Regions from separate parts of the Priestia sp. TRN 1309 genome, predicted to be linked through region 1. Evidence: riboswitches for the same ligand, from Rfam matches in the RefSeq annotation. Region 1 holds a riboswitch; each other region holds the start of a gene.
What was found. Region 1 has a riboswitch for cyclic di-AMP ahead of ACRPLQ_RS25305 (cation:dicarboxylate symporter family transporter). Riboswitches for the same ligand answer to the same signal wherever they lie in the genome.

Region 1 (7,577 bases):
CGAGAAAAGAGAGAAAAAAGTTTCAAATTACTTAGGGGATATGTCGTATAAGTCAGCCCTATTGGAATAAAATGATAGATGACAGTAAAGGGGGATGGAAAAAACATAATAATTTAGTCATTTTTTTACACTAAAGAAAAATAGTCTAGATGATTCATTTTTAGCTAAGGGACCAGAATTTATACTGAACATAGTGACTGCTTTTTAAAATAAATAAAAGCTGATATCGTGTTTTTTGGTTGTAGCATGTAAGCTTTTTATTACAAATTATTAAAGATTCTTATCTTTTTGCAAATACACATTGTATTTCATAGTTTTAACAATTATGATAAAAAAGCAAGTGTCAAAATAGGAAAATAGTTGAGCATGTAAAACGAAGCGATAAGCTTATTAATTTGAAAGAAAGGCAAGGTACATAGCTTTATGTGGGAAATTATTGTAGCAATCATTTTAGGGATTGTAGAAGGTTTAACAGAGTTTGCTCCCGTTTCGTCAACTGGGCATATGATTATTGTGGATGACCTGTGGTTAAATTCAAAAGAATTATTTTCATCTCCAGTAGCTAATACATTTAAGATTGTTATTCAGCTAGGGTCGATCTTAGCAGTAGTTGTTATTTTTAAAGATCGTTTTATTAATTTATTAGGATTGGGAAAAAAACCAGCTGCTGCAATTGGACCGACAAATCGCTTAAATTTAATGCAAGTAATTGTTGGTTTGTTACCCGCAGGAGTGTTAGGACTTTTGTTTGATGATTACATTGATGAACATTTGTTTTCTTTAAATACGGTGCTAATTGGCTTAGTGGTCGGAGCTGTATTAATGATTCTAGCAGATTTGTTTGGACCTAAACGTCCGCGTGTAGAGACGGTGGACCAAATGTCTTATGGACAAGCACTAGGTATAGGACTGTTTCAATGTATTGCTCTTTGGCCAGGTTTTTCTCGTTCAGGCTCAACGATTTCAGGAGGGGTTCTTCTTGGAATGAGCCATAAGGCAGCCGCAGATTTTACATTTATTATGGCAGTGCCAATTATGGCAGGAGCAAGTGGACTTTCATTGGTTAAAAACTGGCAGTATTTCACATCAGATGCACTACCGTTTTTTATTGCTGGTTTTATCAGCGCCTTTATTTTTGCGCTTATATCGATTCGCTTTTTCTTAAAATTAATCAACCGCATTAAATTAGTTCCGTTTGCCATTTATCGAATTGTCTTAGCGGCTATTCTATATTTTGTATTTTTATAAAATAAATAAGCGTATTTTATAGCCATTTAAACTTCTGATAAAGACTTAAAAAGCAAGAAAAAGCTATTGCAACATTGCAATAGCTTTTTTGCATAAATATATATTATTGTCTTTTGAAAGCGTTTTATAAACATGGGTATTGACAAAACGTGTCGAAAAATAGTAAATTAATATTTGTGCAGTATAAAGTTAAGTAAAAGTAAGACTTCTGTTTAGTTTTATTGACTGTAAAAAACGTATGACAACGTATAGATCGTTTTAATTTTATAAAAATTGAATAATAAGCTTAATCGTATAGAGCGGGGGAATCATTATCGGCAGTAAAGCTGCCTTGGGGTGAATCCTTACAAAAGGTAGGAAACTCTCAATTCCGAATCCGACAGTTAACCTCGTTTGCTTTATTGAGAGAAAGAGCCCAAAATAGCGTAAGTAAAAGGCTGTTCTTTCTTAAGAATAGTCTTTTTTTGTTTTTTCAGAAAAGTATATACAAATGTCATACATCTTTGGGGAGGTACATCTATGAAAAAAATTCGTTTTGGTTTGGCTACGCAGATTTTTACCGGTTTAATCCTCGGTGTTCTTGTAGGAGTAATTTGGTTTAACGATCCGCGTGTAGTAACATACCTGCAGCCGCTGGGAGACTTGTTCTTAAGATTGATTAAGATGATTGTTATTCCAATTGTTATCTCAAGTTTAGTCGTTGGAGTTGCAGGAGCAGGTAGCGGTAAACAGGTCGGAAAGCTTGGCGTTAAAACCATTCTCTATTTTGAAATTATTACAACTTTCGCAATTGTAATCGGTGTATTGATTGCTAATATTTTTCACCCTGGACAAGGTGTAGACATTCATTCAGCACAGAAGAGTGATATTTCACAATACGTTGAAACATCCGAACAGCAAGAAGGAAAGTCAGTGGCTGAAACGTTCTTACACATTGTTCCGACAAACTTTTTCCAGTCAATTGTTGAAGGGGACATGCTAGCAATTATCTTCTTTACAGTATTGTTCGCACTTGGAGTAGCGGCAATTGGAGAAAGAGGAAAGCCTGTTGTTCAATTCTTTGACGGCGTTTCTCACGCAATGTTTCACGTGGTAAACCTAGTAATGAAAGTGGCTCCGATTGGAGTATTTGCTTTAATTGGTGTAACAGTTTCGAAATTCGGTTTAGAGTCACTCCTTTCATTAGGAAAGCTTGTTATCTTAGTTTACTTAGCGTTAATTTTCTTCCTACTTGTTGTATTAGGAGGAATTGCGAAATGGGCAGGAATTAACATTTTCCACTTATTCCGCTATATGAAAGATGAACTGTTGTTAGCATACAGTACATCTAGTTCTGAGACAGTTCTTCCGCGAATTATGGAAAAACTTGAAAAGATGGGCTGTCCAAAAGCTATCGTATCGTTCGTTGTACCAATTGGTTATACATTTAACCTAGATGGTTCTGTTCTCTATCAAGCGATTGCAGCGTTATTCTTAGCGCAGGTGTATGGTATTGATTTAACGATCGTTCAACAGCTGACGCTCATTCTGGTATTGATGGTTACATCTAAAGGAATGGCTGCGGTGCCAGGAACATCATTTGTTGTATTACTGGCTACTCTTGGAACAATCGGCGTTCCGGCAGAAGGATTAGCCTTCATTGCGGGAGTAGACAGAATCATGGATATGGCACGTACGGTTGTTAACTTAGTAGGAAACACACTAGCAGCAATTGTGATGTCTAAATCTGAAGGCAAATTTGACCCTAAAAAAGGTACAGAGGTCATGAGAGCCGGCTAATTTATAAATTAAAAAGCTACTTATTCTATTCAAAAAATTAGAATAAGTAGCTTTTTTCATAATAATTCCTTTATTATTATGGAAATTGACCCTATAATATGTAACATCAGGTATAAATATATCCAAATTTTATTCTTACATAAAAGCAGTCACTGGTTCCTTTCTTTATCAATAAATATAGAGATAGCTTAGCTAGTTGGGGGATAGTAGAGTATGTGGAAAAAGCGAATATGGGTCATCGCCTCGATAGTAATCGTATGTTTGTTAATCCCTTACAGTTTACCGATTGTGTTTGCTTTATTAACAGCATTAGCGCTTGAGGGTATTGTTCAAAAATTGCATCAATCTTTTAAAATGAAGAGAGTCTACGCAGTGCTTATGACCTTCATTTTATATGTTGTTTCGCTCATACTTATTGGATTTTTTATTGTTCGGACAATCGTTACGCAAGTGGTTGCTCTTTCAAAGATAGCGCCTTCATTTGTAAAAGAAATCTATGAAACCGCGATTTATCCAACTATTATCAAGTGGAAATACTATTCAAACGCTCTTCCTACAGAAGTGATTTCTTCTATCGAGCGCACGCTTGAAAAAACCGTAAATTCATTAGATTCTCTATTAAAAAGTACCGTGGAAATCATCATTAGCTTTGCTGCTACTGTTCCTGGGTTTCTACTAGAGTTTCTTATTTATTTAGTAGCGCTTGTATTTATCAGCCTTGAGCTGCCTGCTATTAAAAATAAAATTAAGTCATTTTTAACAGAAGAAACGAAATATAAGCTACAAGTTGTCATCACTCAGCTTATCCAAGCGGGGGTTGGTTTTATTAAGGCACAAATTATTTTAAGTGTCATGACGTTTGTAATGGCTTATGTAGGGCTTTGGCTATTAGATGTTCCGTATACCGCGCTGCTTAGTTTATTAATTGTAATTGTCGATATCTTACCAATCCTTGGGACAGGCTCGGTGCTCGTTCCATGGGGGATTTTTGCTCTTACGCAAGGACATGACTCATTAGCAATCGGCTTATTTATTCTATTTGGAGTCATTACGGTAGTAAGACGTGTAGTAGAACCAAAAGTATTTTCTACAAATATGGGTATTTCACCTTTGGCTGCATTAGTTAGTTTGTACATTGGATTTAAACTTTTAGGTTTTGTCGGGTTGTTTTTAGGACCGGCTTTAGTTATTTTATACGATGCTCTTCGTAAAGTAGGTATTATTCAAATTAACTTTAAACTATAAAAGCGCTGGATAAAACTAGCGCTTTTTTTTTATTGAAACTTTTGTAGTACGTCATACGTAAAGAGGGAAAGGAAAAAACTATGTCGCGTTGGTTTTTATCTATCAATCGGCTAAATTATAGTTTTGCAGTCTTAGATTTAATGACATGAGGAGGAGAATTTTTGTTAGAGTCGGTTTTACTTTCTTTAATTGAAGCGCTAAAACAGCTCTCTTATTTTGGCGTAATTTTAGCATTAACGTTTGAGTTTGTCCCCGCAGAGCTTGTTTTACCTTTAGTAGGGTATTGGGTGTACCAAGGTGATATGAACTTGTATCTGGCTATCCTTGCAGGTACAGTAGGCGGTGTGTGTGGACCGTTGACTCTTTATGCACTGGGACGTTACGGTGGACGACCGCTAGTTTTAAAATATGGAAAATATTTTTTGGTGAAAGAAAAAGAAATTGACGCTGCCGATCGCTTTTTTAATAAGTACGGCAGCGGGGTCGCTTTTTTTGGACGGTTTATTCCAGGAGTGCGTACGGCTATCTCTTTTCCATGCGGGATGGCAAAAATGAATGTATGGCTGTTTTCTATTTACACATTTGTTGCGATGCTTCCAGTAACGGCTATTTACGTATATTTAGGATATAAGTTAGGACCTAAGTGGAAAGAGGTGGGTCCGATTGTATCTCAATACATGCAGCCTATTGGAATCGGAATTGTTGTTTTAATTGCGTTGTTTTTCATCATTAAATATGTGCGGAATAAACAAGTAGGACAGAGCTGATAAATCGAGGAAAAGAGTGAGGATATGTCAGAGCATGAACAATTGAGAATAGAATTGCGAAAAATTGAAAAGTGGGAGAAAGACCAAAAAGGACTTTTTTTCTGGGAGCGGCTGGCTCGCTTGCCTTTTTCAGCTTTAGATAAAGTAACGCCAAAGTTCATTCATCAAAAAATAGAAAAATTATTAGATGAAATTGCTAAGTATGTTGATAATGGAGGCCAGTATTTAGCTAATACGTCTGCCACGCTAGAGAAAGCATCAGCCCAATTACAAGAAAATAAGCAGCTGTCAATAGAGGATGTTCAGCATTTATCTCTGCAGGAAATGGATGAGTTGGCGGAGTATTTTATTGAAGTCCGAAAAAAGAATGCGCAGCTGCAAGGAGCTACAACCGGAGTAGGTGGAATTTTCACACTGGCGATTGATATTCCTTTTGTATTGGGACTTACGCTTAAGACACTGCAAGAAGTGGCTGTTTCTTATGGTTACGATCCCACTGAGCAAGAGGAACGCATTTTTATGGTCAAATGCATGCAGTTTTCATCCTCTGATATTGTAGGAAAGCGTGCGATTTTAGAAGAATTAGCAAGCGGCAATCGAACGCGGAGCTTGCAGCAGCTCCAAGGTTGGAGAGAAGTGTTTCTAACCTATAGAGACAACTTGGGATGGAAAAAGCTATTTCAAATGATTCCTATAGCAGGGATGGTGTTTGGGGCGTATATTAACAAACAAGCGATTAGCGATATAGGAGAAGTTGGAATGATGCTTTACCGTAAAAGACGCATTTTAGAAAAAGTCTCACAATCTAAAAAATAAAAATAGGCTGGTATGAAAGTATTTTAGTTGAAGAAAAATCCGAACGAGTTTGATTCTTAGTTGAGAATCAAATACGTTCGGATTTTTTTATTGATATAGTAAATGTAGCTTTCATGTATTTAGTTGCCTCTAGGTGTTGATTGGAGGGCAAGGCGAAGACTCCTGCGGAAAAAGCGGAACAGATGAGACCCCGCAGGAGCGCAAGCGACGAGGAGGCTCAACGGCCGCCCGCGGAAAGCGAAGCCTTGCACGGAAATCAACAGCGGTGTAACGAGCGATTCATATTAGATCGTTTACCTTTTTGTTCGTGTGTAGATGGGATTGATTTGTTTATGTCTTAATTACTTTTTTTCGACATTATTTCTGGGGAAATATGTCGAGGTGTGTTAAGCCTATTTCCTTAATCAAAATGAAAAGTAGGAATGGTAATAGTATTTTTTCGTCTGGCAATCAGTAAATAAATAATTCCAATTATACTCCATACAATACCGATAAATAAGGATGTTTTTTCTAAGTTAAGCCACATAAAAAATAAAAATAAACTGCCGAGTAAAGGCATAAGTACATATGAAATATATCCACTGAGAGATCGTTTGTTTTGTTGAATAAAATAATGGATAAAAACCGCTATGTTAACTGAACTGAACGCAATTAAAGCACCAAAATTAATTAAAGAGGTAGCTTTTTCAAGAGACAGACTTAGTGAAATTAAAGAGAGACCACCAATAATGACTACGTTCCAAACAGGCGTCTTTGTTTTAGGGTGAATATAGCCAAAAATTCTCCGTGGCAGATAACCATCTTTCCCAATTGCGTAGAGAAGTCTTGATGCACTCATATGTGAGACAAGTCCAGAAGCAATAGTTGATGTTAAGGCTGCTGCTACAAAAATAGATTGAAACAGCTGGCCGCCAATTTTATAAGCGATTTCAGCCGATGCACCTTCTAAATCATGAAACAAAGAGGCTGAAGGGAAAAGAAGCTGAGCAAAGTAAGAAACCGTAATAAATAAGGCGCCTCCCGTACATGCAATAATGAGAATCCCTTTGGGAATGGTTTTCTCAGGCTTAAGTGTTTCTTCAGCCATGGTGGTTACAGCATCAAACCCTAAAAAAGAAAAGCATAAAATAGCTGCTCCGTTTAATAAAAGAGATATAGAAGCCGATTCACTTATAAACGGTTTAAATGATAGCTCTTGCCCTTGAGTTGTAGCACTTAAAATAATAAAGATGATAGCTACTAAAATTTGAAAAGCAACTAATAGCGTACCAAAAGAAACGGTTAAATGAACGCTAAAAATATTCATTATGGTCATGATGACCACAAAGCTGATAATCCATACGGCTTTTGGAACACCTGGAAACAGAGAGCTTAGGTAAATATTTGTCAAAAGTGCATTAATCATCGGTAGAAATAGATAATCAAGAAGAGCCGTCCATCCTACCAAAAAACCAATGCTTGGATTCATTACTTGCTGTGCGTATGTATAAGAAGAACCAGCTCCAGGAAAAGCTTTTACCATTTTTCCATAACTAATGGCTGTGAATAAAATAGCAATCAACGTGAATGCATAAGCACCTGAAACATGGCCATCTGTGGATTCAGTTACAATGCCAAATGTATCGAAAACGGCCATGGGTGCCATGTAGCCTAATCCTATCACGACGATATGCCATAATTTTAGTTGTTTAAGAAGAGAAGGTCCATGATTCATATTTGTCA
Region 2 (7,577 bases), on a different contig from region 1:
TATTGTTATATAAAAAGCAATCCTTTATGAAAATCAGCATACGTTTTCTGAAAATCAAAAATAAAACAGGACTTTAGATTCATCGTCCTGTTTGGAGCATGTTTTCGACTTTTTTAATGTCCGCGTGCGTAGGATTGATTTCCCGAGCATAGGCGATTTGTTCTTTCGCTTTTTCCATTTCTTTTAATTGAATATAGGTTTTGGCGAGTTCGAGCGGCAGCATAATCCCTTCAAAACCAAGATCTTGCGCCTTCTGCAAATAAAACAGCGATTTTTCGTAATTCCCTCCAAACATGAGCGGAGTTTCCCGATATTTTATTCCTCGAACGAAGTGCGCCAAACTTGAAGATGGATTTAATGTTAATGCCTGATGAAGAGCCCGGTCCATTTCTAAGTTCAATACCATTTTTTCAAAGATAATTGATTCTTCAATTTGCTTTGCTAAACAAACGGCTAAGTAACAGTACAAATCAGATGCTTGAGGTTTTTTCTTCATTTCTTGTTGAATTTCGCGCTTGATCTCTTTCCACTTTCCCTCTTCTAGCTGATTCATGACGTATTGTGCATGTATTCCCACCTGTTTGCCCTCCTTTTCCTCTTTATCATAAAGGATTTCTGCGCAAATGAAAAAAGTAAGTGTTCTTCATTCTTCACAAAAAACGTTACCATTAAAAAATAGGCAAATTTCTCAATCACTTAACCCAATTAGTACATAGGATATAGAGACTTTTATTAAAGGAGGTTACACATATGGGCGCAAAAGGCGGTTTTGGTTTTTCATTTATCGTTGTTTTATTTATCCTATTAGTAATCGTAGGGTGTTCTTGCTACTACTAATTTCTAGAGAGGATGAACATCATTCATCCTCTCCTATTTCAAAAAAAACCATGCTTTCGCATGGCTACATACCGATTAGATGAATGAGTAGAGGAACTCATTGTTCGGCAATATTGAAGAAATTTTTGGTTTTTACTTCCGCCTAGTATGCCCTTTTTGACGGGGGCTATGCGCAAATAAAGTTAACGTTTAAAAGCGAAAGCCAGACGCACCTACAATAACAAGTAAAACAAATAACACAACGATTAACGCAAAATTTTGTTTTCCCACGTACCATCCCTCACTTCCTGTTATCTGCTTTTAGTGTATGCAACAGCTTGGCAAAATGTTTAGGACAGGGGTGCGGATTTTTCCAATGAGAAAAACCTTCAAATTTCGCCAAAAAAAGTGAATCATATTTTTGTTTCTTTCGTTATATATAGTAAGAGATTTTTTTACTATAAAAAAGGAGGGGCTTTAATGCGCCGACATTCCAAATTGCCCATTGTTCTTGTTTTTGCCTTCTTTTTATTCATCGCAACTGTTTTGTGCGTAACCTCTTATATGTCTTGAACGTATAAATAATATAAAAAAATCGCCTCATCGAAGGCGATTTTTCTATCCTAGCATTATATCTTCGTTTGGATAGCGAACGGCTTCACGCTTTTGCTTAGATAATGAAAACGCAAGGGTTAATGGCCCCACTTTTCCTAAAAACATGATAAAGATAATAATCACGCGTCCAAAGTATGAAAGCTCAGGAGTTGCTCCCATCGATAACCCCACTGTTCCAAACGCAGAAACCACTTCAAACATAATTTTTATAAACGGCAGGTTTTCTGAGATATTTAATAGAAAAATGGCCCCAAACACAAACATAATCGAAATCATCGTAATGGCTAGTGCCTTAAACACATGAAGAGGAAGAAGCCGTCTCTTTAACAGCACAATATCTTCCCTGCTTCGTAAAAATGCCCATACAGAAAAGACAATCACCACAAACGTTGTTAGTTTAATACCTCCTCCTGTTGACGCACTTCCTGCACCTATGAACATTAACATAACCATTAAAAATATAGTGGAATCATGTAGACTTCCTATATCGATACTATTAAAACCTGCTGTGCGTGTTGTTACCGCTTGAAAATAAGACGCCCACACTTTGTCTCCTAATGACAAACTTCCAAGTGTATGTGAATTGCCGTACTCTAAGAAAAAAATAAAAAGCATGGCAATCACGTTAATGGCAAACGTGCTGATAATCATAATTTTTGAATGCAGCGTTAGTTTTTTATACGATTTTTTTACCCACATATCAGCAAGAACGGTAAATCCTAACCCACCAATAATAAACAAAAAGGAAATCGTTATGTTAATAATAGGATCTCCTACATACTGAACTAAGCTGTCAGATAATAGTCCGAACCCTGCGTTATTAAAAGCTGAAATTGAATGAAACAAGCTAAAGAATAGCCCCTTAGACCATCCGAATTCCGGAACCCAGCGTATCGCTAAAAAGATAAGTGCAACAAACTCAATTAAAAATGAAAAGATAAACAGCCTTTTAACTAGCAGGACAACTCCGCCGACGCTCGTTTGATTTAATGCCTGCTGAACGAGCATACGCTCTTTAAATCCAATTTTTTTACCTAGCATCATAAAAATCAGCACGGCAAATGACATAATGCCAAGACCGCCTATTTGAATTAACAGCATAATAATCGTTTGACCGATGACGGTAAAACGCGTACCTGTATCTACGACGGCTAAGCCGGTCACTGTCATAGCGGAAGTAGATGTAAAAAGGGCGTCTACCCACCTGATTGGCTCAGTAGTAGAAAAAGGCATCATTAATAAAAGAGCACCAATAATAATTCCTCCGCCAAAAATGGAGACAAGCAGCTGCGGCGGCGTAAGCCTAACAATTTTTTTTTTCATAAGTTAAACTCCTTCTTCTTCAAAACGGTTTAAATCGCGATTATGTCCGATAACAATCAGCATATCTCCTTGTTCAATTGTTTCATGCGCCGTAGGCGAAATCACCATTTCCCCGTCTTTTCGCTGAAAACCGATGATATTACAGCCGTACTTTGCACGAATATTTAAATCAAACAGCGTTTTATTATGAAGTTTCTTAGAAGCGACAATTTCAACAATACTATAGTCTTTAGACAGTTCAATATAGTCAATAATTTTTTCTGACACCACGTGATGAGCAATCCGCTTCGCAATATCGCGCTCAGGATGAATGACTTTGTCCGCTCCTATTTTCTCCAGCACTTTTTGATGATACATATTCACCGCTTTTACCCATACTTGCTTAACGCCCATATCTTTTAAAAGCATCGTTGCAAGCACGCTTGCTTCAATATCGTCTCCAAACGAAATAAGAGCATGATCAACGTTACGAATGCCTAGCCCTTTTAAGCTAGCTTCATCAATTGCGTTCGCTTGCACGACATATGTAGCTGAGTTGCTATATTTCTTTACTACCTCCTGATTGCGGTCAATAGCGAGCACATCCACATCCAAATTAGCAAACTCTTCAACCAAACTGCCTCCAAAACGACCTAATCCCAATACAGCAAACTGTTTTTTCATAATGTATTTATTCCTTTCTTCAACTGCTGTGTGTTCTCTTAGCTTATACTTTTTCTAAAAAATTACATGTTTTTCTTAAAAAAAGCGCAAAAAAACACAGGAAGGCTCCTGTGTTTTTTCACACTCTTCCCCCTCAAAACGCTTGCGAAGTTAGCTGTCGGGTTCGGGTTTTAAGAGTAACCCTACCTTTTTAAGGATTCACCCCGGAGCACAATATGTGCGTAAATAATGGGTCCTCCGCTCCGTAATGGATTAAGCGATTTTTATTCAAATGTCTATGATCTATTTTTTAGAATAATCGATTCGATTCATGATACGTTTCACTTCACGAAAGCTATCTTACTCCTGTGGATTTTGTCTGTCAAGATATTTTTAGGGAAGACATCACTTGCGCTGCAAACTGCAAAAATCATATAAATCTAAACTGACAATCAGTTTGTGAAATTGATCAAACAAATTAATAACGGCCAAAAGCTCTAATAGCTGCGTATCACTGTAAAATTTCTTTAATTGATCCATATCAGCATCCGTCAAATCCCTTGGACGCACTCGGTATACATCTATAAATCGAAACAGCAGTCGATCTTTTTCTTCCAGCTCTTTTTCTCTTAACACTTTTTGATTAAGCGTCTTATCGCCTACATATGACATGCTCATACACGTCTCACAGCCGTTAACACCTGCTAGATAAAGCCTGATTTTTTCCTTAGTCTCTCTTTTTACTATATCACTGTTCCAAAGCTTGTCGTATAGCTCATCATACAACCTTTTTACATCTGGAATTAAATTCAGTGCTTTTTCAAAATTTGTTCCCTCTTCGTTTGTTAACAAAACTCTTGCCATTTTTTACTCACTCCTTTTTAATTATTATAGTAAGAAAAATGGAGATTTCAGATAACAAATAAAACATATTATCTGCTATTACTAATCAAATGAAACATTAATATGAAAGAAGGTTTCCAATTGAAAATTGATGAAATTGATTTATCGATTTTGCAGGCACTGCAGCAAAACAGCCGTCTTTCCTTAAGAGAGCTAGGAAAACAAATTAACCTGTCTCCTCCTTCAGTGGCAGAGCGAGTAAGACAGCTAGAGAGCTTTGGTATTATAAAAGGATATACAATCGATATTGATTATGAAAAGCTGCAGTTGCCCGTCTCGTGTTTTATTGAAGTAACCATGAAAAACGGAGAGCACGAGCGTTTTAAACGATTTATTTCTCAGTATCCCTATGCTTTATTCTGTGAACGCATCGCCGGACAGGCTTGCTTCATTACAAAGCTTCAGCTTCCTCACCTGCACGTACTCGAGCAATTTATTAACGAAATTACACCTTATGCCAAAACGATTTCACACATCGCCCTTTCTCACGTGGAGATGTCTTCTGCATTATTGAGTCATTTAAAAGATGAAAAGTGATTGAAACATACGTTCACCGTACTAACGAAAAGATCCGAACGATTCATCGTTCGGATCTTCTTTCCACTAAACTACTTCTGTCCTAGCCTCTTTTATTCGTCCAAAAGCATAAAAAATAACCCTCCAAAGCTGGAGGGTATAAATTTTCCGAATAATGAAAGTTTTACAACTTCATTCTATCAGGTACCGACATTTCTGTCTACTTAAAAATGTAAAAGAGCTCTCTATTAATAGAAAGCTCTTTTACCTGCTTGTTTTTTGAAAACAATCAATCTATATAAAAGGGAACTACCTAAGGTTGAAAGTCACGTGAAACCTTGGCAGTTGATCCTGGATATACCGGTTGATATGATTCAAAACAAGTTCTTTCATCATTTCTTCTTTGACTTCTGATTCCGTTTTTTTATCTTTTTGTTTTAAAATAAGAATATAATAGACTTTACCCATTTTAATGGGCTTACTACACTCTCCGATGTGCTGTTTTTTTAAAACATCTATAAAAGAGGGAGATAGATTCGAAAGCTTTAGATTATCATCATTCTCTATTTTGCTGACGGTCTGGACATCAGCATATTTTTTTTGAACGTCTTGAAGCGATGTTCCTTTTTGCAGCTCAGCCGCAACGGTCTCGGCATCATGTAAAGTTGTAAAAGTTAGCTGCGAAAAAGATACGCGCGTTACATCATTCTCAATACGTGTATAGTAAGCGTCTAGTTCATCAGACGCAATTTGTTTACGGAAATATTCTTCTAATTTAAACTGATTTATTAGCTGTTTAGTTACATCGCTAGAACGAATGTGCAAGACTTCATAGCCTTGTTTTCTTGTATCTTCGTCATATGAACGTTTGATTTGTTTCCACATATCCTCGACTTTTTTCTGTACCGTGTCACTTGTCTTTAGATGCGAAATTAAGATTTTTTGCATGACAAGCTGCCGCAACAACTCTTTGCGGTAGCTTGTATCATTTAGCGGAGCATCGGGATTTAAGAACCCTTCAACTGCTAAAAAACGATTGAATTCAGCTCCTGTCACCTTTCCTCCTTCATACGCTGCCACTTCTTTAGCAGAAGATAGCTGACTAATTTCTACAGAAGGAAACATCGTGTTTGAATGCTTCCCTCCGCAGCCTGTTAAAAATCCGAACGCTGTTAATACTGCTAGCAGCAGCTTTAACGGTGCTGAACTCATCCATTGTTATCCTGCTGCTCTGAAAGCTTCAGAGAAATAGTTTGTTTTTTTCCATTTCGGTACACGTCTAATTTTACCGTGTCTCCTACTTTGCGTTTTGTGTATAGATATTGACGTAAATCACTGGATGTTTTGACTTCATTTCCATCGATGGCAACAATCACGTCTTTTGATTGTAAACCAGCATCAGAAGCAGAAGAGAATGGTTCAACCGTCGTTACGACAACTCCTTCAGACGTATCGCTTGTTAGGCCTAGCTGATCTTGTTTTGTTGCAGCTGAAAGCTGACCTACATCTTGAAGACCTACCCCCATATATGGACGCGTTATTTTTCCGTTTTTCATCAGCTGTTCAATTGTTGGCTGCACTTCATCACTTGGAAGAGCAAAGCCGATTCCTTCTACATTGTCTTCTGAAATTTTCATACTGTTGATACCAACTACTTCACCGGAAGAATTGATCAAGGCACCGCCGCTGTTTCCTGGATTAATCGCCGCATCCGTTTGAATTGCATCTACGTTCCAATTCTCTGAAATAGGGACAGAGCGTTTTGCTGCGCTCACGATACCTTGTGTGACCGTACGAGAAAATTGTTCACCAAGAGGGTTTCCGATTGCAAGAACCGTTTCACCCGCCACTAAATCTGATGATTTTCCGAACTTCGCCACTTGTTCAACATTTTTGTCGGACATTTCAAGCACCGCTAAATCCGTTAGCGCGTCAGCTCCGACAATTTTAGCTTTTTCTTTTTGTCCGTTTGAAAGTGACACTTCTACTTCGCTTGCGCCGTCAATAACGTGGTTATTAGTCACAACGTAGGCTTTTCCATTTTCTTTTTTGAAAATAACACCGGAACCCGTTCCTGCTTCTTGCGTTTGGGTATCTCCAGAAAATGGATTTGTTTGCTGTTGAATATTGTTCACGCCTACAACAGCAGCTGATACTTTATTTACAACTGAAACAAGATCTGACTGATTCACGGTTGTGCTTACTGTTCGAGGCGTTGTGCTCGTTGTTGTTGCCGTTTGAGTCTGCGTTGTTTGATTCGCTGTTTGCGTATCCGCTGAATCCATTAACCCTAGCTGCGGAGCGCCGTATAGCACAATTCCTCCCCCTAGCACTGCTCCCGCGATGGAAGATGCGATCACTGGAAATAAGCGTCTTCTTGGAGGCTGTGATGATGACGCAGGCTGATACTGATCGTAGCGCTGCTGGCGGTTTTCATATTCTTCTTTTCGTTCTTGCTCTCTTTCATAATCACGTGGATCCATGAAAAACACTCCTTTTAACGTAGCAAATTTTATGTTATCTATACTATAAAATAAAAGTTTGGGATAAGTATCAAAACAATGTGTGAAATTGTGAAAAATTTCTTTATAACAGCAAACACGTAGTATAATAGCGGGTACATAAACCTTTAAAAAAACGCGCATAGATGGCGCAATATGCTTTATTTACCTTAATTTTCATATATTCAGAGGAAGGTGTCAAATTTGAGCTTTACACTATATTTAGTAGAGGATGAACAAAATTTAAACGAAGTTTTAACC
Region 3 (7,577 bases), on a different contig from region 1:
GCTGCATCCGGGATTAAAAGAAGAACGACAGTGAGGGCAAGTCGAGTTACAGGTTAAATATTCATTAATTGAGAGCTCATGTTTACATACTCCGCAAAGAATAGCTTTTTCATTAAACATAGATGTTGGCCATCTTTTAATGTCGTGATCCGCATGTGCGTTATGACATTGATAGCATGGATAATATGTATGACAGCAATAAAATTTTATTGCGATAATATCTTTATCCGTATGATAGTGCGTACAGCGCGTTTCGGAATCCACTGTGTCACCTTTTACTGCAGGTACAGATTTGTTCATTATCATCACTCCTTATGAAAAGTATAGCATGCTTTTATACGCCTTATCATACATATGTAAAAAGAAAAATGCTATAATAAAACCATCGTTTTACATGTCAGATTGCATGATAAAAAGATTAGATAAAAATTGATGTCAAAACAGATCGATTAAGTGATGCAAAGAGAGGAAGAAAAAATGAGTAAGCAAGTTATCGTTTTTACCGGAGGCGGAACAGCGGGGCACGTAACGCCAAACATTGCCATCATGAAAGAATTAGACAGTGAAAAATGGGATATCCATTATGTCGGTTCTCACAATGGTATTGAGAAAGAATTAATTACAAAATTAAACGTTCCATATCATGCGATTTCAAGCGGGAAGCTGCGTCGATACGTAGATATGGAAAATGTAAAAGATGTATTTCGAGTAGCAAAAGGGGTTGGCGATGCACGTCGCGTGCTGAAAAAACTAAAGCCTTCTCTTGTTTTTTCAAAAGGCGGTTTCGTCACAGTTCCTGTGGTAATGGCTGCTAAATCTTTAAACATTCCCGTGTTCATTCATGAAAGTGATTTAACACCGGGACTGGCAAATAAAATTGCGCAGAAATTTGCCACTAAAATTTTTACTTCTTTTGATGAAGCCGCAAACTACTTTCCAAAAGAAAAAGTGCAGGTTGTTGGTTCACCTATTCGAAAAGAGCTATTTAGCGGCAGCGCAGCGAACGGGGAAAGCTGGCTACGCTTTTATGATAAGCGCCCCATTTTAACAATTATGGGCGGAAGTTTAGGAGCACGCCGTATTAATGAAATCGTTCGAGAGTCTTTGCCTGAACTGCAAAAGAAATTCCAAATTGTACACCTTTGCGGAAAAGGCAATATTGATACAAGCCTTGAAAAAGAGTCAGGATACCGTCAGTTAGAATACGTAAACGAACAGCTTCCTGATGTTCTAGCGGCAACTGATTATGTGATTACACGCGGTGGATCCAATGCCATTTTTGAGTTTTTAGCTCTTCATAAACCGATGATGATTATTCCTTTATCAAAAGCACAGAGTCGCGGAGATCAAATTTTAAATGCACAATCCTTTAAGAAAAAAGGCTACTGTATGGTTGTAGAAGAAGAGCAGTTAACAAAAGAACTGTTTTTGCGTGAAGTAAATGAGCTTCAGCAGCAGGCAAGTACGATGAAGCGTACAATGCGTGAAGCAACAAAAACGGATGCCATTTCAATTCTTGTAAATGAAATTGAGAAAATGAGCTAAAAAAAGCGTTCTTATCTCCTCGATAAGAACGCTTTTTTTTTTCTGAAATTATTATTTTGAAATAATGAATAAAAATAGAAAAATAAAGCTTTTAAAATTTCAAAAAATGTTGTTGACAGTAAATTTTAACAGGAGTAAGATTACTCTCATGAAACGTTCCACTGTGAAACGCTGAGTCTTTTCTGAAAGAGAAGGAAAGAGCGGAGGACCCAATTATCAGGGGTGAATCTCTTAATTGAGTAGGGTTACTTTCTTGACCCGAACCCGTCAGCTAACTTCGTAAGCGTTAAGAGAGAGGATGGTGTAATCGTGGTCGTTTTCTATAACAGCGGATAGTACGCTCCTTTCAAAATATAGGTGAAAGGAGCGTCAGGATGCATTTATCTAAGCAAATGATTCAAATGATTGAATATCGGGCCATGTGCGATCAGCAATCTTTTGATCTAGCAAACCGCTATTTGTCTACGTTGGCTAATCAAAGTTTTAAACGCAGCAGTAAAAGTCAGCATTAAGTCTAAAAATTAAATAACAAAGATACGCTTAATCAATTATGAGCGGGGGACCCAATATTTTGTACGTATGTACTAGGGGTGAATCTCTTAACTGAGTAGGGTTACTTCCATAACCCGAATCCGACAGCTAACTCCGTAAGCGTTTTGGGAGTAAAAAATTCGTGTGAATCACGGCTTATTTGTCGTGCATTAAACCGCGGAAGAGAACTCTCTTCTGCGGTTTTTTAGTGGGAAAAATCAGCATCACGTCTCACGGTTAGCTTTTTTGGACGTGATGCTTTATGAAAAGAAACCGTCACTAAACTTAGAAGCTATCATTTTTGTTAGGAAACAGTTAGGAGGGAGCAACTTGGATATGATCATGCTTGGAACGCTTGTCATATTAACAGCTGCTATGTACGGAATTATTTGCTGGTCGTCTCATGTAGTAGATGAAAGAGAGGAGAAGTGAAAGTGTCGTTCATTTTGTTAGGTATTTCAGTTCTCGTTTTAATTTATTTAGTATATGTACTGTTAAATCCAGAACAATTTTAATAAGCGGAGGAATAAAAAGTGGGGATTTTTCTACTATCAGTTGCGCTGCTGCTTGTTTTTGTAGCGCTTATTGCAAAGCCCGTAGGTATTTATATAGCGAATGTGTTTTCAAACGATAAAAACACTAGCTTGATAGGAAAGATAGAAACGGTGATGTTTAAAGCAGCAGGAATTAAAGGGCTTAATCAGACGTGGAAGCAATATGCATTTGCTCTTGTTTTGGCGAATACGTTTATGATTTTTGTGGTGTACCTTATCTTCCGGTTTCAAGGGGTACTGCCGTTTAACCCAAGCCACATCAAAGGAATGGATCCGGCACTTGCTTTTAACACGGCCATTAGTTTTATGACAAATACGAACTTGCAGCACTACAGCGGCGAATCAGGTTTGTCCTATTTCTCGCAGATGGCCGCCATTGTATTTATGATGTTTGCTGCACCAGCAACGGCACTTGCAGTAGCAATCGCTTTTATTCGTGGGCTGGCAGGGAAAGAAATGGGAAACTTTTTTGTTGATTTTGTAAAGTCAATTACGCGTATTTTACTTCCTATCGCTTTTATAACAGGCATTTTATTTATGTTTTTAGGTGTCCCTCAAACGTTAAGCGGAACGGTTACTGCCCATACAATAGAAGGGGCAACACAGCAAATAGCAAGGGGACCAGTTGCTTCTTTTCTTTCAATTAAAGAGCTAGGAAACAACGGAGGGGGATTTTTTGGTGTCAATTCAGCTCATCCATTTGAAAATCCTAACGCGTTGAGCAATGTATTACAAATCGTCCTTATGCTTTTATTGCCAACAGCACTTCCTTTCACATACGGAAAAATGATCGGACAGCGTAAGCAAGGCCGCATCTTATTTGTAGCGATGAGTATGCTGTTTATCGTTATTTTAAGCACAGCGTTCGTAACAGAGTGGGGCGGCAATCCAAGACTTGATGCTTTTCATTTAAATGAAGCGAACGGTTATATGGAAGGGAAAGAAGTCCGTTTTGGTGTCGGCATGTCGACGCTTTACGCCATCGTGACGACAGCAAGTGAAACAGGTGCAGTCAACACCATGCACGATACTCTTACGCCTCTTACCGGGTTGTTAACGCTTGGAAATATGATGTTAAATACCGTATTTGGCGGTGTCGGAGCAGGATTTATGAATGTCATGATGTACGTCATTATCGCCGTATTTTTATCAGGTTTAATGGTTGGAAGAACACCAGAATACGTAGGTAAAAAAATTGAAGGAAAAGAAATGAAGCTAATCGCCGTGACGCTTATTTTGCAGCCGCTGCTAATTTTAGGAGGAACAGCTGTAGCACTTACCACTCATTTAGGAATGGAAGGTATATCAAATCCAGGCTTTCACGGGTTAAGTCAGGCACTGTATGAATTTACGTCGTCAGCAGCAAACAATGGATCCGGCTTTGAAGGACTCGGTGATGCAACGCCGTTTTGGAACATTTCAACGGGAATCGTTATGTATATTGGACGCTACTTCGGACTAATTACGATGCTGGCGGTATCGAGCTCACTAGCATCCAAACAGCTTGTTCCCGAAACACCTGGAACATTTAAAACAGATACGTCTTTATTTAGCGGCATTTTAATTGGAACTACCGTTATTGTAGGAGCACTTACGTTTTTCCCAGTGCTTGTGCTTGGGCCAGTTGCTGAGTATTTAACACTGTAATCAAGAAAGCGGAGGATCATAATGAATAAACGGAATTTTGCAAATAATATTGAATTGGATCACAACAGTCCCATTCAAGGTTCTGTAGATAAACAAGCTTCATCCATTTTTATTCAATCATTAAAACAGGCTTTTATCAAGCTAAGTCCAAGAACAATGATAAAAAATCCTATCATGTTCGTAGTAGAAATCGGGTTTGTTATTACACTTTTTTTAGCCGTTGTTCCAGACCTTTTCGGAGAAAGTACAGTAAGCGCAGGCTTTAATATTGCCGTATCTCTCGTGTTATTTTTCACCATTGTTTTTGCTAATTTTGCAGAAGCATTAGCAGAAGGTCGAGGAAAAGCACAGGCAAACTCATTAAAGCAATCGAAAGGGGATATTACGGCTAATAAAATTGAAAATGGGCAAATGATACAAGTTTCGGCATCGCAACTAAAAAAAGGAGATATCGTCGTCGTTTCACAAGGCGAAATGATTCCTGGAGATGGAGAAATTATTAAAGGACTGGCGTCCGTTGATGAATCGGCCATTACGGGGGAATCGGCACCTGTTATGAAAGAAGCAGGCGGGGATTTTAACTCTGTAACGGGAGGTACAAGAGTTGTCAGCGATGAAATTACAATTAAAATTACGTGTGAGCAAGGTGAATCGTTTTTAGATAAAATGATTTCGCTTGTTGAAGGAGCAGAGCGTCAAAAAACGCCAAATGAAATTGCGCTAAACACGGTTTTGACAAGTTTGACGATTATTTTTTTACTAGTTGTTGTGACGCTTCCTGTCTTTACAAACTATTTACATTTTCAACTCGACACGGCTATTTTAATTTCACTGCTCGTCTGCCTTATTCCTACGACGATTGGAGGATTATTATCGGCCATTGGAATTGCTGGAATGGATCGAGTCACGCAGTTTAACGTGATTGCTATGTCAGGAAAAGCAGTAGAAGCAGCTGGTGACATCAATACAATTATTTTAGATAAAACCGGCACCATTACGTTTGGAAACCGAATGGCTCATCAGTTAACGACTGTAGAAGGCGTAGACGAACGTGAACTGTACAAATGGGCGTTTGTTTCTTCTCTTTACGACGAAACACCAGAAGGACGCTCGGTGGTTGATTTTATCCAAACTCGCATGGGAGTAGAAGACCTTAGAAAAACGCAGGGAACGTTTGTAGAATTCAAAGCTGAAACGCGAATGAGCGGCATTGACTTACAGAATGTATCTGTACGAAAAGGAGCAGTGGACGCCGTCACGGCATGGGTAGAGTCAAATGGCGGGAAGGTTCCCTCTGATCTACAGCAAAAAGCGAACGAAATTGCAGGAGCTGGTGGCACGCCGCTTGCCGTCGCCGCCGATGATAAAATTTATGGCTTGATTTATTTAAAAGACACGGTAAAACCAGGAATGAAAGAACGCTTTGATGAACTTCGTAAAATGGGCATTAAAACAGTCATGTGCACAGGAGATAATCCGCTAACCGCAGCAACTATTGCAAAAGAAGCTGGAGTAGATGAATTTATTGCGGAATGCAAGCCAGAAGACAAGATTCAAGTCATTAAATACGAACAGCAGCAAGGCAAGCTAGTTGCGATGACAGGTGACGGAACAAATGATGCCCCTGCACTTGCTCAAGCTGACGTTGGTTTAGCAATGAACAGCGGAACCTCAGCTGCTAAAGAAGCAGCAAATATGGTGGACTTGGATTCGGATCCCACTAAAATCATTGAAGTCGTTTCAATCGGAAAACAGTTATTAATGACAAGGGGTGCCTTAACTACATTCAGCATCGCAAACGATATTGCTAAGTATTTCGCGATTATTCCAGCGATGTTTACCTTGGCGATTCCGCAAATGGAGGCTCTTAACGTAATGAAGCTGAATTCACCTCTATCTGCTGTATTGTCAGCGCTTATTTTTAATGCGGTCATTATCCCGCTGTTAATTCCCTTAGCCATGAAGGGAATTGCCTATAAGCCGATGAGTTCTAACGCACTGCTGCGAAAAAATTTGTTCATTTACGGATTAGGTGGGGTATTAGTTCCATTCATTGGGATTAAAGCGATTGACTTATTACTTTCATTTGTGATGTAGAGGAGAAGAAACGATGATACAAACAGAACGAACGGGAAGCATTATTGTTCGCTTAACGATTATGATGATGATACTTTGTGGTCTTATTTATCCTGTTGTGATGACAGGTATTGCTCAAACAGCTGTTCCAAGTAAAGCAAACGGCAGCCTAATCTATTCAAACAATCATCAAGTTATCGGTTCTAAGCTGATTGGGCAGCAGTTTACAAGCAATGCATTTTTTCACGGCAGAGTTTCTAGTATTGATTATAACGGGGCAGGGTCTGGCTCGTTGAATTTAGCACCTTCAAATAAAGACCTTACGAATCGTATCGAGAAATCCGTAGCGGCGTGGAAAAAAGAAAACGAGGTACCAAAAGAAGGGATTCCGATTGATGCCGTCACGAATTCGGCTTCTGGACTCGATCCGGATATTACGCCACAAGCTGCATATGCACAAGTAGAGCGCGTGGCAAAAGCAGCCCATATTAAAACCCAGACGCTAAAAGAGTTAATCAAAGAACATACTCAGCAAGGGGCTTTTGGTGAAAAACGAGTAAATGTAGTAGAGCTAAATTTAGCTGTTCAACGAGAACGCTAATTACACGCACTCGCTTCATGCACTGAAGCGAGTGTGATAAAGGAGCACGAACAATGAAAGAAAAAGAAGCTCATCCATACTTTCGAAGAAAAACTCCGGAAGAACTATTGCGTGAACTTCATGATCAGAAGCGCGGAAAGCTTAAACTCTACATCGGTGCCGCACCGGGAGTAGGAAAGACTTATAAAATGCTTCAAGATGCGCATGACTTAGTCAAAGAAGGCGTAGATGTCGTAGTTGGATATGTAGAAACACACGGCAGGAATGAGACTAAGGCGATGATTGGAAATCTAGAAGTAATCCAAAGGGAAACCGTTTTTTATAAAGGAAAAGAATTACAAGAACTTGATTTACTGGCGATTGTAAGAAGGCGGCCAAAAGTTGTCCTTATCGATGAACTCGCTCATACAAATGTACCGACAAGCCGCCATAAAAAACGTTTTGAAGATGTTTCTTACCTGCTCAACCAAGGTATTTCAGTTATGTCAGCAATGAACATTCAGCATATGGAAAGCGTACATGACCTCGTATATGCTGTTACCCAAGTAAAAGTTCGTGAAACGGTGCCAGATTTATTTATTCAGCAAGCAGATGAAATTCAACTTGTCGACGTTACACCGGAA
Region 4 (7,577 bases), on a different contig from region 1:
AAGAAGATATGCAGCATGAACTATTTGTCCCATCCGCTTCAACATCGTTATCAATGAGCGCTTTTAAAGCTACGGATTTAGTGAAGCTTGGGGAAAGAATTCAAGAAGAAATGAAAAAAGAAATGGCGTTTTTTCATGTGCTGCTGCCGGCTTATGAAGGAAAAATGCTCGCTGAACTAAAAACGGTCTCTATTCTTGAGTCGTTAAAGTTCAATGAAGAAACTGAGAAGTATCAGTGCAAAGGGTATATTGCAAAAGAGCATCCCCTTTACAAAAAGCTACAAACGCTTGAAGAAAGTTGAGGAACAAAGAAATGATGTTTGATCAGTTAAAAAACGGGGCACGCATTCGGGAACTTGCTGCAAAAGTAGAAAAGCAGATTAAGCCCGTACATGAGAAAATTGACGAGCGTATTGAAGCAAATCAATTTCGAGTGCTGCAAAGCTTTCAGCAAAACCGAGTGAGTGATTCACATTTTAATCCGACAACGGGGTATGGCTACGACGATCTAGGCCGCGATACGTTGGAGAAAGTATATGCGGACGTTTTTGGAACAGAAGCATGTCTAGTGCGTCCGCAAATTATTTCAGGCACGCATGCAATCGGCATTTCGCTGTTTGGTGTACTGCGTCCTGGAGATGAACTATTATATATAACTGGAAAGCCTTATGACACGCTTGAAGAAATCGTTGGCATACGAGGAAGCGGTGTAGGTTCTTTAAAAGAATATAACATTAGCTATAAATCAGTAGATTTAACTGAGGAAGGTCAAGTGGATTTTGAAGAAGTGAAAGCGTCTATTCATGAGCATACAAAGATGATAGGCATTCAGCGTTCAAAAGGGTACGGCATTCGTCCTTCTTTTACAGTCGCTCAAATAAAAGAAATGATTTCGTTTGTAAAGAGCATTAAGCCTGACGTTGTTGTATTTGTTGACAACTGCTACGGTGAATTTGTAGAAACAATCGAGCCAACGCATGTAGGAGCGGATTTGATGGCGGGGTCGCTTATTAAGAACCCTGGTGGAGGTCTCGCTAAAATCGGTGGCTATATTGCAGGACGAAAAGACCTAGTGGAAGCTTGTTCATACCGAATGACAACTCCTGGAATCGGTGCAGAAGCTGGAGCGACGCTGTATAGCTTGCAAGAAATGTATCAAGGGTTCTTCTTGGCGCCGCACGTAGTAGGTCAAGCCTTAAAAGGAGCGGTTTTCTCATCCGCTATGTTTGAAGAGCTTGGTATGCAAAGTGAACCGAAGTGGGACAGTGAACGAACAGATTTAATTCAATCCGTTCAGTTTGATGACCGCGATAAAATGGTGGCTTTTTGTCAGGCAATTCAATTCGCTTCGCCAATTAATTCACACGTAACGGCGTATCCTGCTTATATGCCAGGGTATGAAGATGATGTGATTATGGCAGCAGGAACGTTTATACAAGGAGCCAGCCTCGAGCTTACGGCAGATGGTCCTATCAGGCCGCCTTATGTCGCTTACGTGCAGGGCGGATTAACGTATGCTCATGTAAAAGTAGCAATATGCATGGCGGTAGATCAATTACTGACAAAAGAACTTTTATAAGATAGAAAGATTATTTCTCCCCGTTAACAAGGAAAAAAATAAGCTATAAAAATAAACGAAGTGCTATTTATTTGTATAGAAAAAATGTTCAGAAAAATTTATGTTAGAATTACTAACATTCGGTTGACAGGTGAACTAACATAGCATACAATGTAAATAGTTAATCCAAAGGAGGAACTGAAATGAGTGACAACATTCGAAGAAATACGCCACTTTTCCCGATTGGAATTGTGATGCAGTTAACTGAGTTGTCTGCTCGCCAAATTCGCTACTATGAAGAACATGAATTAGTTGCACCGGTAAGAACAGAAGGAAATCGACGACTATTCTCATTTAACGATGTTGATAAGCTGCTTGAAATCCGCGATCTAATCGAACAAGGTGTAAACTTAGCAGGTGTAAAACAGCTGTTTCATCTTCAAAAGGAGCAAAAAGGGCATAAGCAAGAAGAAAAAGTTGTGGCAGAAACAGCAAAGCCAGAATTAACGGACGATGAGTTGCGAAAAATGCTTCGTGCAGAACTTATGCAAGCAGGCCGTTTTAATCGAGCAACTTTAAATCAAGGAGATATGTCCAGGTTCTTTCATTAATAAAGTTATCAATATTTATGCCGTTCGTATATGAGGGGTATAGATTATAAATATTATATAGAGATTTAGGGGAGGATCACACGATGGCAAAGTACACAAAAGAAGATATTTTCCGCAAAGTTCAAGAAGAGAATGTAAAATATATTCGTCTTCAGTTCACTGACATTTTAGGAACAATTAAAAACGTTGAAATTCCAGTAAGTCAATTAGAAAAAGCGTTAGACAACAAAATGATGTTTGACGGTTCTTCTATTGAAGGGTTTGTACGTATTGAAGAATCAGATATGTACCTATTCCCGGATATTGATACATTTGTTATTTTCCCTTGGACATCTGAAAAAGGTAAAGTAGCACGTTTTATTTGTGACATCTACAATGCAGATAGAACTCCGTTTGATGGCGATCCACGTAATAACTTAAAACGTGTGTTAAAAGAGATGGAAGAGTTAGGATTTACTGATTTTAACCTTGGACCTGAGCCAGAGTTCTTCTTATTCAAATTAGACGAAAAAGGCGAACCTACATTAGAATTAAATGATAAAGGTGGCTACTTCGACTTAGCGCCAACTGACCTTGGTGAAAACTGCCGTCGTGACATCGTATTAGAGCTTGAAGAAATGGGCTTTGAAATTGAAGCATCTCACCATGAGGTAGCTCCTGGACAACACGAGATCGACTTCAAATATGCTGCTGCATTAAAAGCTTGTGATGATATCCAAACGTTCAAACTTGTTGTAAAAACAATTGCACGTAAACATGGCTTACATGCTACATTTATGCCAAAACCATTATTTGGTGTGAACGGTTCAGGTATGCACTGTAACGTTTCATTATTCAAAGATGGCCAAAACGCATTTTATGATGAGAACGGTAATCTAGAGCTAAGTGATACTGCTCGTCAATTTATCGCAGGTATCATCAAGCACGCACACAGCTTTACAGCAGTAACAAATCCTACTGTAAACTCTTATAAGCGTCTAGTACCTGGATATGAGGCTCCTTGTTATGTTGCATGGTCTGCTCGCAACCGTAGCCCATTAATCCGTATCCCAGCTTCTCGCGGCGTAGGAACTCGTGTTGAAGTACGTAGCGTAGACCCGGCTGCTAACCCATATTTAGCAATGGCTGTTCTATTAAAAGCTGGTTTAGATGGAATCAAGAACAATCTTGAAGCTCCAAAACCTATCGATCGTAATATCTATGTAATGACAAAAGAAGAGCGTGTTGAAGAAGGTATCGTAGATTTACCTGCAACATTAGCTCAAGCTTTAGATAGCTTCCAATCAAATGAAGTTATGGTTTCTGCATTAGGTGAACACTTAGCAGAGCACTTCGTTGAAGCGAAAGAAATCGAGTGGGATATGTTCCGTACACAAGTTCATCCTTGGGAACGTGACCAATACATGAGCCAATATTAATTTTTAAAAGTCGGAGAGATCGTTTGTACGTTCTCTCCGACTTTTTTGTTTTTCACAATGAATAAATAACATTCTGCATACGTAAATTGAATAATATAGCTTGTTTATAAAAAAGCTGCCTGTCGTATAATTTACAGGGAGCTTTTTTATTGTTTTGTTACATACAAGAAAGAATTTGTTTACATGAATCAAAAAGGATGAGCTTTTTGTCTCATTGAATCTATAAGTAAAAGTAGTGTATAACAGATAGTGAGATTGTTTATGTGTTCACTCTGCACTGTATTTCAGTATAACTTCAGAGAGTTTTCAGCCAATCATAGTATCGTTAGAAAATACTGTTGGAGAGGAATGTAATAAAAATGAAAGAAGGAAATTTCTTTAAAGGTTTAGTGATAGGGATATTGATAAGCATTCCAATTTGGATTATTCTCATTGTTGTAGGCGTTCTGCTTTTTAAATAGGTCCTAACGTTATAAATAATAGACCCTCCTGATCTATACTTTAATCAACCAGAATAGAATTTGGACCAAAAGTATGTTAGGGGGAGGGAACCGCACGATGAATTGTGCGGATTTTCTTATTGGTAGGATGAACGTAGATTTCATCTATTTAGTTGCTTCTAGCAGTTGATTGGAGGGACTCCTGCGGGAAAAGCGGAATAGGTGAGACTCCGCAGTAGCGCACGCGACGAGGAGGCTCACCAGCCCCCCGCGGAAAGCGAAGCCTTGCACGGAATTCAACAGCGATGTAACAAGCCATCCATACTAGCGCATTTATCCCATTTGTTCGTTTTTAGGTTGAAGTGATTTCGTTATGTCTCAATCTCCTTTTTTAGTAATTTTTCACTAAGTAGGCTAGTATACGTAGCACTTTTTTCCCTCATGCATATGTTAACAATAAGGAGGGACAAGTAATATGAAAAAAATCTATCTTGATGCAGGACATGGTGGGGCAGATGCAGGAGCAGTTGGAGCGAACGGACTGTATGAAAAAAACTTAGTTTTAAAAATTCAACAATATTTAATAAGCTATTTAAATAGCACCTACAGTGACTTTACGATTAAAACCACCCGTACCACAGATACTTTTTTATCGTTATCTCAGCGCGCTTCTCAAGCTAACTCGTGGGGAGCAGATGCATTTATGTCTATTCACGTAAATGCCGGTGGAGGAACAGGATATGAAGATTATGTTTATAGAAGCGCTAGCAATGCCAGTAAAACGTTTCAATCAATTGTCCACGGCCAAGTACAGCCAACGCTGCTGTCGTATAATCATCCGAATCGCGGTCGAAAATCAGCTAATTATGCGGTGCTTCGCTTAACAAATATGCCTGCAGTACTAACTGAAATAGCTTTTATTGATAGGAGCGCCGATGCAGCACTTCTTCAAAATGAAGCTTTTTTAAAAAGCATGGGTGAATCGTATGCAAAAGGAATTGCCGTATATTTAAATTTACCTCGTCGTGCAGTTCCAAATCCATCGCCATCTCCAACACCGACACCGACACCAAATCCATCACCTTCTGAACCAGGTGAAAAAACGTATACAATTAAGCAAGGAGATACGCTGTACAGTATTGCACAGAAGTACGGCATAACAGTACAGGAGCTTCAAGAAGCGAATACAGGGCTTTCTGATCCTTTAACACTACAGGTTGGAAAAACAATTGTTATTCCTTCAGGAACTTCACCAACACCTACTCCAACACCACCTTCTGAACAATATCCACTTCCCAATGGAATTTTAAAACAAGGCGATTCTGGAGAAGCAGTGAAACAGATTCAAAGAGCATTAAACGCGGTTAATTTTAAAGTAGGGTCAGTAGACGGAATATATGGAGTACAAACGAAAGATGCAGTCAGACGTTTTCAGCTTGTGTATCTTCCTTATGATGTAGATGGCATTTATGGTCCTCAAACGAAAAACAAGCTAGCAGCCGTTTTAAAAGCAAAAAGTTAAAGAAAGCAGGTCTTCTGTAAGCAGGCAGAAGGCCTTTTGTTTTCCCCTTAAAAGCGCCTTAAGTACTATTTTATCGTTTACGTAAAATAATGCTTTACAAACCATTTGTACGGGAGTATATTATCTAAGAACAAAGGATAGTTATGAAAGAAACTTGTTATCAATCATACCCTTTAACCGAAAATTATATTGACCTGTTATCGCTTAATTCGTCAGAAGTGGGGGACCCAAATTTGTGCATGGTCACTTGGGGTGAATCCTTTTTTAAAAGGTAGGGCTACTCTCATAGCCCGAATCCGACAGCTAACCCCATAAGCGTTTTGGAGAGGAGGTTTAAGCTGTGTAAAAACGCTGAGAACCCTTAGTGTTTTTTTTGTGCGCTTTTTTAACATAAAAAGGTATTTTTTAGGGATAATATCACTTATTCATGAACTTGTAACGGAGCTTAGCAACGAACAGTGAATAGTAGCTAAGCAATCATCGGAGGGAAATTACGTGAACTATTCAGTTCTCAAGAGATTATTGATTGGAAAGCCGCTCAAAACAAAAGAGTTAGGCGATCAAAAGCTTAGTAAGCTTAAAGCGCTGGCTATTTTATCATCAGATGCCTTATCTTCAGTGGCTTATGGAACAGAACAGATTTTGATTGTCCTTGCAACAGTGGGCGTGCTTGCCTATTGGTATTCGATTCCAATTGCGATTGGGGTATTGGTGCTGCTGACGGCTTTAATTCTTTCATATCGTCAAATTATTTATGCGTATCCGCAAGGCGGAGGAGCTTATATTGTTTCGAAAACCAATTTAGGAGAAAATCCTGGACTTATCGCTGGGGGATCACTGTTAGTAGATTATATTTTAACAGTTGCCGTGAGTGTTTCAGCAGGAACCGATGCTTTAACTTCGGCTTTTCCAACGCTGCATCACTATAACGTAGTAATTGCGTGTTTGCTGGTGATTTTTATTACGGTTTTAAATTTACGAGGTGTAACAGAATCCGCTTCTGTCTTAGCTTATCCGGTTTATTTATTTGTGATTGCTCTTATTTTGTTAATAGCGGTGGGCTTCTTCAAAATAGTGACAGGTCAAGTTTCACCTGAGCTTCATACATCTCTCGGTACCGTGGTGCCAGGTATTAGTTTGTTTTTATTATTAAAAGCTTTTTCATCAGGCTGTTCGGCATTGACTGGTGTAGAAGCTATTTCGAATGCAGTGCCTAACTTTAAAGATCCAGGTGCAAAAAATGCTGTTCATACATTAATGCTGATGGGCGGTATTTTAGCCGTTTTATTTTCTGGCATCACGTTTTTAGCTTATTGGCTTGGCATTTCTCCAAAAGCAGATGAAACGGTTGTATCACAAATTGCATCGAGTGTATTTGGACGAAATGGGTTTTATTATTTTATTCAAGGCACCACAGCTCTGATTTTAGTGCTAGCAGCGAATACGGGTTTTTCAGCTTTCCCTTTGCTTGCCGTAAACTTATCGTCTGATAAATACATGCCAAGAATGTTTCAAATTCGCGGCGATCGACTAGGCTATTCAAATGGAATTGTGACCCTTGGAATTGCTTCTATTGTCTTACTTGTCGCCTTTAAAGGAGCGACGGAACAATTAATTCCTCTTTATGCAGTTGGAGTGTTCATTCCATTTACGCTTTCTCAAACAGGCATGATTGTCAAATGGCTTAGAGAAAAGCCGGCCGGCTGGCAAGGAAAGCTAACCATTAACTTAATTGGTGCCCTCATTACCTTAACGGTGCTAATCATTTTGTTTACAACGAAGTTTTCACAAGTATGGTCCGTGCTCGTTTTCTTACCGGTTATCGTTTATATTTTTCATCGCATTCATACGCATTATGAAGCAGTAGGAGAGCAGCTTCGTATTAAGCAAGGAGAAAAGATTGGAAAGCTTGAAGGAAGTGTGGTCATTGTTCCTGTAGCAGGAATGACAAAGGTAGTAGAAAATTCATTGAACTATGCAAGAACGATTGGTGATACCGTTATTGCGGTGCACGTTGCTTTTGACCGA

Region 2: another riboswitch for cyclic di-AMP. It lies ahead of ACRPLQ_RS03085 (potassium channel family protein); the one in region 1 lies ahead of ACRPLQ_RS25305 (cation:dicarboxylate symporter family transporter).
Region 3: another riboswitch for cyclic di-AMP. It lies ahead of kdpF (K(+)-transporting ATPase subunit F); the one in region 1 lies ahead of ACRPLQ_RS25305 (cation:dicarboxylate symporter family transporter).
Region 4: another riboswitch for cyclic di-AMP. It lies ahead of ACRPLQ_RS02120 (APC family permease); the one in region 1 lies ahead of ACRPLQ_RS25305 (cation:dicarboxylate symporter family transporter).

What each region holds. Positions count from the first base shown of each region.
Region 1 covers NZ_JBOZGM010000011.1:14,638-22,214, reverse strand. The annotation lists gene ACRPLQ_RS25310 (undecaprenyl-diphosphate phosphatase) at 424-1,248, shown strand; cyclic di-AMP (ydaO/yuaA leader) riboswitch at 1,522-1,661, shown strand; gene ACRPLQ_RS25305 (cation:dicarboxylate symporter family transporter) at 1,768-3,027, shown strand; gene ytvI (sporulation integral membrane protein YtvI) at 3,241-4,272, shown strand; gene ACRPLQ_RS25295 (DedA family protein) at 4,434-5,039, shown strand; gene ACRPLQ_RS25290 (EcsC family protein) at 5,064-5,855, shown strand; gene ACRPLQ_RS25285 (hypothetical protein) at 5,992-6,126, shown strand; gene ACRPLQ_RS25280 (APC family permease) at 6,256-7,569, opposite strand.
Region 2 covers NZ_JBOZGM010000001.1:599,458-607,034, reverse strand. The annotation lists gene ACRPLQ_RS03105 (tetratricopeptide repeat protein) at 80-577, opposite strand; gene ACRPLQ_RS03100 (YjcZ family sporulation protein) at 751-837, shown strand; gene ACRPLQ_RS03095 (YjcZ family sporulation protein) at 1,027-1,107, opposite strand; gene ACRPLQ_RS03090 (TrkH family potassium uptake protein) at 1,435-2,754, opposite strand; gene ACRPLQ_RS03085 (potassium channel family protein) at 2,758-3,417, opposite strand; cyclic di-AMP (ydaO/yuaA leader) riboswitch at 3,542-3,686, opposite strand; gene ACRPLQ_RS03080 (carboxymuconolactone decarboxylase family protein) at 3,802-4,260, opposite strand; gene ACRPLQ_RS03075 (Lrp/AsnC family transcriptional regulator) at 4,381-4,836, shown strand; gene ACRPLQ_RS03070 (peptidyl-prolyl cis-trans isomerase) at 5,125-6,027, opposite strand; gene ACRPLQ_RS03065 (S1C family serine protease) at 6,024-7,298, opposite strand; gene ACRPLQ_RS03060 (response regulator transcription factor) at 7,521-7,577, shown strand, end outside.
Region 3 covers NZ_JBOZGM010000002.1:4,744-12,320, forward strand. The annotation lists gene ACRPLQ_RS07345 (CHY zinc finger protein) at 1-300, opposite strand, end outside; gene ACRPLQ_RS07350 (undecaprenyldiphospho-muramoylpentapeptide beta-N-acetylglucosaminyltransferase) at 478-1,545, shown strand; cyclic di-AMP (ydaO/yuaA leader) riboswitch at 1,705-1,847, shown strand; gene ACRPLQ_RS07355 (hypothetical protein) at 1,920-2,057, shown strand; cyclic di-AMP (ydaO/yuaA leader) riboswitch at 2,073-2,213, shown strand; gene kdpF (K(+)-transporting ATPase subunit F) at 2,511-2,591, shown strand; gene kdpA (potassium-transporting ATPase subunit KdpA) at 2,616-4,277, shown strand; gene kdpB (potassium-transporting ATPase subunit KdpB) at 4,299-6,374, shown strand; gene kdpC (potassium-transporting ATPase subunit KdpC) at 6,388-6,954, shown strand; gene kdpDN (KdpD-like non-kinase potassium sensor) at 7,008-7,577, shown strand, end outside.
Region 4 covers NZ_JBOZGM010000001.1:411,113-418,689, forward strand. The annotation lists gene hflX (GTPase HflX) at 1-302, shown strand, start outside; gene ACRPLQ_RS02095 (aminotransferase class I/II-fold pyridoxal phosphate-dependent enzyme) at 317-1,579, shown strand; gene ACRPLQ_RS02100 (MerR family transcriptional regulator) at 1,762-2,169, shown strand; gene glnA (type I glutamate--ammonia ligase) at 2,253-3,587, shown strand; gene ACRPLQ_RS02110 (hypothetical protein) at 4,197-4,346, opposite strand; gene ACRPLQ_RS02115 (N-acetylmuramoyl-L-alanine amidase) at 4,503-5,549, shown strand; cyclic di-AMP (ydaO/yuaA leader) riboswitch at 5,741-5,882, shown strand; gene ACRPLQ_RS02120 (APC family permease) at 6,045-7,577, shown strand, end outside.